One region of the Janthinobacterium sp. C22 genome, then DNA from elsewhere that is predicted to be linked to it. Evidence: riboswitches for the same ligand, from Rfam matches in the RefSeq annotation. Region 1 holds a riboswitch; the other holds the start of a gene.
What was found. Region 1 has a riboswitch for FMN ahead of ribB (3,4-dihydroxy-2-butanone-4-phosphate synthase). Riboswitches for the same ligand answer to the same signal wherever they lie in the genome.
Positions count from the first base shown of each region.

Region 2: linked by a shared signal. The riboswitch ahead of ACRHIG_RS16615 (6,7-dimethyl-8-ribityllumazine synthase) and the one ahead of ribB (3,4-dihydroxy-2-butanone-4-phosphate synthase) in region 1 are both predicted to bind FMN.

Region 1 is NZ_CP193659.1:2,797,191-2,800,429, forward strand. It holds gene ACRHIG_RS12975 (MFS transporter) at 1-1,037, shown strand, start outside; gene ribB (3,4-dihydroxy-2-butanone-4-phosphate synthase) at 1,053-1,700, opposite strand; FMN riboswitch at 1,796-1,946, opposite strand; gene ACRHIG_RS12985 (M16 family metallopeptidase) at 2,132-3,239, shown strand, end outside.
Region 2 is NZ_CP193659.1:3,560,192-3,563,430, forward strand. It holds gene ACRHIG_RS16610 (TonB-dependent receptor) at 1-1,398, shown strand, start outside; FMN riboswitch at 1,473-1,634, shown strand; gene ACRHIG_RS16615 (6,7-dimethyl-8-ribityllumazine synthase) at 1,805-2,308, shown strand; gene ACRHIG_RS16620 (ABC transporter substrate-binding protein) at 2,379-3,239, opposite strand, start outside.

The DNA.
Region 1 (3,239 bases):
GCGCGGCCCTGTTCATGCCCAGTTCGCTCAGCCTGCTCACGCACAGCTTTGACGACGAGCGCGAACGCACGCGCATGCTGGGCGCCTGGTCGGCGCTGGTGGGCGTGGCCGGTGCGTCCGGCCCCTTGATCGGCGGCATCCTCGTGCACCAGTTCGGCTGGCGCAGCGTGTTCTGGGTGAACGTGCCGCTGGGCCTGCTGGCCATCGTCATGGCGCAGCTGCTGCTGGCCGCGCCGGCGCGCCAGCCGCGCGATCTGTCTCTGTTCAGCCATGCGCTGGGTGTGGCGGCGCTGGCGGGCCTCAGTTTCGTGCTGATCGAAGGGCCCGTGCTGGGCTGGCTGTCGCCCGGCGTGCTGACGGCGGGCGCCGTGACGCTGTTGTCGGCCGGGCAGTTGCTGCGGCGCGAGCGCAGCGGCAGCCATCCGCTGTTGCCGCGTGAACTGTTTCACAGCAGCAGCTTTGGCGCGGCCAATGGCGTGGGTTTTCTGATCAATTTCTGCGTATTCGGCCAGCTGTTCTTATTGAGCCTGTTCCTGCAGCAGTCGGGCGGCGCCGACGCCCTGCAGTCGGGCTTGCGCCTGCTGCCCATGATGGCGGCCTACACGGTGGGGAACTTCATGGCGGGACGTATCGCGGCCCGTCATGGCACGCGCTGGCCCATGCTGGCCGGCTTGCTGGTGGGGGCCGCGATGGCCCTGCTGCTGATGGGCTTGCGTCCGGGCACGCCGTATGGCTGGCTGGCGCTGGGCACGGCCGTCATGAACGTGGCCATCGGCATCGCCATTCCCGCCATGACGGCCACCGTGATGCGGGTGGCCGGCAAGCGGCATGCGAACAGCGCGGCGGCGGCCCTGAATGCCAACCGCCAGATCGGCGCGCTGGTGGGCGTGGCGCTGATCGGCAGCATCCTGCACATGCTGCCCGACTGGTCGCTGCGCCTGCCGCTGGCCTACGCGACGATCGCCGCCGCGTATGGCCTGGCGGCGGGCCTCGTGTACCGCCACGTGCATGTGCCGAAGGCCGTGGCCGCCGCGTGAGCGCTTACTGTACGCTTATTTTCCGTGCGTGCTGCGCCATTCCACCAGTTCTTCGATGGTCAGGATCGGCATGCCGTGCAGTTCGGCGAAGCGTTCGATATCGTCGCCGCGCATCATGGTGCCGTCCGGGTTCATCAGCTCGCACAGCACGGCGGCCGGGTTCAGGCCCGCCATGCGCGACAGGTCGACGGAGCCTTCCGTGTGGCCACGGCGCTCGAGCACGCCGCCGGGCGCGGCGCGCAGGGGGAAGACGTGGCCGGGGCGCACCAGGTCGGCGGGCTTGGCGTTCGGCGCGATGGCGGCGCGGATGGTGGTGACCCGGTCGGCGGCCGACACGCCCGTCGTGACGCCGTCGCGCGCCTCGATGGAGACGGTGAACGGCGTGCCGTAGCGGCTGCCGTTGTCGGACGACATGGGCGGCAATTCCAGCGCGCTGACGACGTCCGTGGGCAGGCACAGGCAGACGATGCCGCTGCATTCGCGGATCAGCAAAGCCATGGTTTCGTGCGTGAGTTTCTCGGCAGACAGGATCAGGTCGGCTTCGTTTTCACGGTCGAAATCGTCGAGCAGGATGACGGGAATGCCGGCGCGCATGGCGGCCAGGGCGGACTGGATGCGACCTTCCAGGTCGTTGGAAAGCAGGGTATAGCTGTTGACTAACATGGTGAAACGCTCCTCGCATAGGCGAAAAACGCTGCAGGGCAAGCGAATAGACGCAGCCGGCCGCATCGACAGGTCGATCGGACATCGCGTTTACTGCACATCTTCTTTCATCCGGACTATACCGTCGGCCCCGGAGTCACACCGGATCTGCTGACCTCGCCAAGCGGTGCCTGGAAAGCGCTCGCGGGCTTGACCGTTGCCGGTCTTACCGCCGGTGGGGAATCGCACCCCGCCCCGAAGACGTATTGTTGTGCCGGTCCACATGACCGGCGGCAATACTTTAGCACAGATGAAAAAATGTGGCAGGACACTGTTGAGTTTGCTATTCGGCAAAGTTCCCTGGGAAAAATGGTTTACCCTAAGCTGTTTTTAATGGCGGAAAGACGATTTCAGTGTAAGGTATGACTACTGAATCTTACCGTTGAGAATACATGAAGCTGAGTAAATTACGCCTGATCTCGGGCGCCGTCTTGCTGGCGTGCGCCTGCATGGCCCAGGCGGAAATCCGTTTGACCGATCCCCTGCCGCTGGCACCAGAAGTTACCGTCGGAAAACTGCCGAACGGCTTGACCTATTACATCAAGAAAAATGCCCGTCCCGCGCAGAAAGTGGAGTTGCGCCTGGTGGTGAAAGCCGGCTCCATCCTGGAAGACGACGACCAGCAAGGCCTGGCGCATTTCACGGAACACATGGCCTTCAATGGCTCCACGCATTTCAAGCGCAATGAACTGATTTCCTATTTGCAATCGATCGGCGTGAAGTTCGGCGCCGACCTGAACGCCTACACGAGCTTCGATGAAACCGTCTACGTGCTGCCGATTCCCACGAACAAGAAGGAAAACCTGGAAAAGGGGTTTCTCGTGCTGGAAGACTGGGCGCATGGCTTGAAATTCAATCCGGCCGACATCAACAGCGAGCGCGGCATCGTGCTGGAAGAGGCGCGCCTGGGCAAGGGCGCCAGCGACCGCATGAACAAGGTCTTGTATCCGAAACTGCTGAACGGTTCGCGCTATGCGGAACGCATGCCGATCGGCAAGGAATCGGTGCTGAAAACCTTCAAGCCGGAAGCCATCAAGCGTTTCTACAAGGATTGGTACCGTCCCGATCTGATGGCCGTGATGGTGGTCGGCGACGTGGAGCCGAGCCAGGCTGAAAAGCTGATCCGGCAGCATTTCGGCAAGCTGAAAAACCCCGCGAAACCGCGTCCGCGCCTGTATGCGGAAGTGCCGCAGCGTTCGCAGACGGAAGCGCTGGTGATCACGGACAAGGAAGCGCCGGACGACAGCGTCTTCATCCGCTACCCCATCCGCGCCGCGCAGGAGCCCGTCACCATCGCCGACTACCGCCGCCAGATGATCGAAAACCTGTATGGCCAGATGCTCAGCGCGCGCATGCAGGAATTGACGCAGCAGGCGAACCCGCCCTTCATCCAGGGCGGCAGCAGCATGGGCAAGCTGGTGCGCGGCTATGAATCGTTCAGCGCGTATGCCTTGCTGGGCAAGGGCGGCGTGCAGCCGGCCGTCGATGCGCTGGTGCAGG
Region 2 (3,239 bases), 760 kb from region 1:
CAGGGCGGCGCCCAGCTGAACCTCGAATATGCGCTGGGCGAACTGACCCTCACTTCCATCACGGGCTATGAAAATTTCAGGAACGAAGCCACGGGCGACAGCGACAATACGCCGCTGGAAGTGGGCCGCAGCCGCGCCAAGGCCAGCAGCCGGCAAGTGTCGCAGGAGCTGCGCCTGACGTCGCCGCAGAACGGCGCCGTGAGCTGGGTGGCGGGCCTGTTCTACTTCAATGAAAAGATCGACGCCGATTCGGCCGGCGCGCGCCTGCCCAACGGCACGGTGCCGGCGCTGGCGGGCAGCACCCAGCCCGTCGGCTACAACCGCACCATCTACCAGCACAAGGCGCGCAGCGCGGCCATCTTCGGCAGCACGACCGTCAACTTCAGCGAGCAGCTGCTGTCCACGTTCGGCCTGCGCTGGACCACGGAAACCAAGGACCTCGATTTGCGGCGCGTGCAGGCCGCATCGAACACGGTGACGTTCGGCGACGCGGCCAACTGGTGGAACACGGTCCGGGGCGGCAATTACACGGCCGCTTCGGTGGCCAACAACAATTTCACGTCGAATCCATCGACCACGTGGAACGCGCTGACGTATGACGTGACGCCCGAATACCGCTTCAGCCGTACCCTGCGCGGCTACCTGAAATACGCGCATGGCATCAAGTCGGGCGGCTACAACACCAGCGCCACGGACGTGCGGGCATTGAACACGGTCAAGCCGGAAACCCTGAACTCGTTCGAGGTGGGCATCAAGTCCGAATGGCTGGACGGGCGCCTGAACTTCAACGCCAACGTTTTTCACTATGATTACAAGAACGTGCAGGTGAATATCACGGGCGTGTACAACGGCGACCCCACGCAAAGCGTCAATTACCTGCAGAACGTGCGCAAGGCCCATGTCAACGGCGCGGAATTCGAGGTCGAGGTGCAGCCGACGGACAACCTGCACGTCAACGCCAACCTGGGCCTGCTGCGCACGGAATTCGACGATTTCGCCATCCAGAACAATGGCGGCGACCGCTCCGGCAACGAATTCGTGCGCTCGCCCCACGTGACGGCCCTGCTGGCGGCCGACTACCGCTACCCGCTGGGCAATGGCGCGCAGCTGGTCTTCAGCGGCGACGTGCGCTACACGTCGAAGCAGTACTACTATGTCGACCCGCAAAATGCCGCGCGCGACCTGCTGAACCAGGGCGGCTTCGCGCTGGCCAATGCGCGCCTGTCGTACGTGCTCCCGGGCGGCAAGCAGCGCATCACGGCGTATGCGAACAACCTGGCCGACAAGGTCTACCGCAACCACACGCTTACCAGCTTCGTGCCCGGCGCCGTCAACGGCGACACGGTGATCATCGGCCAGGGCCGCACGGTGGGCGCGTCGTACGCGCTGCAGTTCTGACCGCGCAGGGCAGAGGCAGGGGCGATATGCTATAGTCGCCGGGCATGGCTGCCGCACCCGCTGCGCTGGCCATGCAACGTTCTCAGGGCGGGGTGCGATTCCCCACCGGCGGTAATGGCATGCGTGCCTAGCCCGCGAGCGCTTGCCGGCACGGTCTTCGGGCCATGACGGCAAGGTCAGCAGACCTGGTGTGATTCCGGGGCCGACGGTATAGTCCGGATAAAGAGAGAGCGGGATGGCATCATTGTGTCGACGCCGGCATCCGCCCGGCGCATGGACGGCCTCGCCGTCGGTGCGTCTGCGCGCGTGCCTGCATGCGCAGTTGGGCGTGGCTTTCATGTGCCCGTCATATCCCCTTCGATCCGATGCCCTGTTTTTATCATTCTTGAAAACAGGAGTCTTTTATATGTCACAAGCATCACACGCAACACCAGCCAAACGCATCGCCTTCATCCAGGCGGGCTGGCACCGCGACATCGTCGCGCAATGCAGGCTGTCGTTTATCGCGGAAATGGCCGCGCTGGGCTTCGCCGAGAGCGATATCGACGTCATTGACGTCGCCGGCGCCTTTGAAATCCCCCTGCATGCGCAATTGCTGGCCACAAGCGGCCGGTACGCGGCGATTGCCGCTTCCGCCCTGGTGGTGGACGGCGGCATCTACCGCCATGATTTCGTCGCCGATGCCGTCATTTCCGGCATGATGCAGGTACAGCTGGCGACGGGCGTGCCCGTGCTGTCGGCCGTGCTGACCCCGCACCACTTCCATGCGGGCCAGGAGCACCAGGCATTCTACTTCCAGCACTTCAAGGTCAAGGGCGTGGAACTGGCGACGGCCTGCGCCGCCACCATCCATTCGCTGCAGCGGCTGGCGCAACCGGCCAGCGTGCCGCAGGCGGCGCTGGCAGCCTAGCAGCCGGCCTGCCGTGAATCGATAGTGCCCGTGGGGCCAGCACATGTTGCCATGTGCTGGCCCCATTTCCTTATGCCGCCTGCCGCAGCAGCGCGTCGAGCCTGCGCTGCGCCTCTTCCAATGGCCGGCGGTCGATCCAGCTGTCGATATCGACGTCGCGGTCGAGAAAACCGTGCTGCAATTGAAAATCCTTCTGCTGGCGGAACAGCGCCACCTTGTCGTCGGACAGGTCGGGCGCCAGCGTCAGGTGAAAACCGTCGCGGTAGGCTTCGGCCACGGCGTCGGCGCCGGCCCGCGTCTCGCCCTGCAGGATGGCCAGCACATCTTCTTTGTGGCTGCGCGCCCAGTGCGCGGCGCGCAAGGTCTGCGTCAAAAAGCGCACGACCAGCTCGAAATGCTGTTCCAGCATGGATGCATGCACGGTGATCGGGCGCGGCGTGCCGTTGTTGACGCGGAAGCGCCGGTCGGGCAGGGCGTCGATGTCGATGCCCACTTCCAGCCCCGCCGCGCGCGCCGCCTCGGCCGCCGCCGCGCCTTTCACGTAGACGGCGTCGACTTCGCCGCGCAAGAGCGGCGCGATGCCTTGCCACAGGCCCGCGCCCAGATTGGCCGATGCCTGGGCGTCGCCCCCCACTTCCACCAGATGCACATCATCGAGCGTGAGGCCGGCCGACGCCAGCACGCCCTTGTAGCCGGCCAGGCTCATGCCGCGCGCGATGCTGCGCCCGCGCCGGTTCTCGCGCAAGTCCTCGGCGCGGAACACGGGCAGCGCCAGGCGCTTGCCCTGCAGCTGCGCGGCCGTGGCGATGCCGGAACCCGGGCGCACGAGGATGGCTTGCCATTCGTCGATCCAGGTCAGGCCGATCAGGCGCGTGGGCGCCCCTTGCGCGCGCGCGGGCAGGGCCAGCAGGTTGCCGCCTTCGCGCACGAG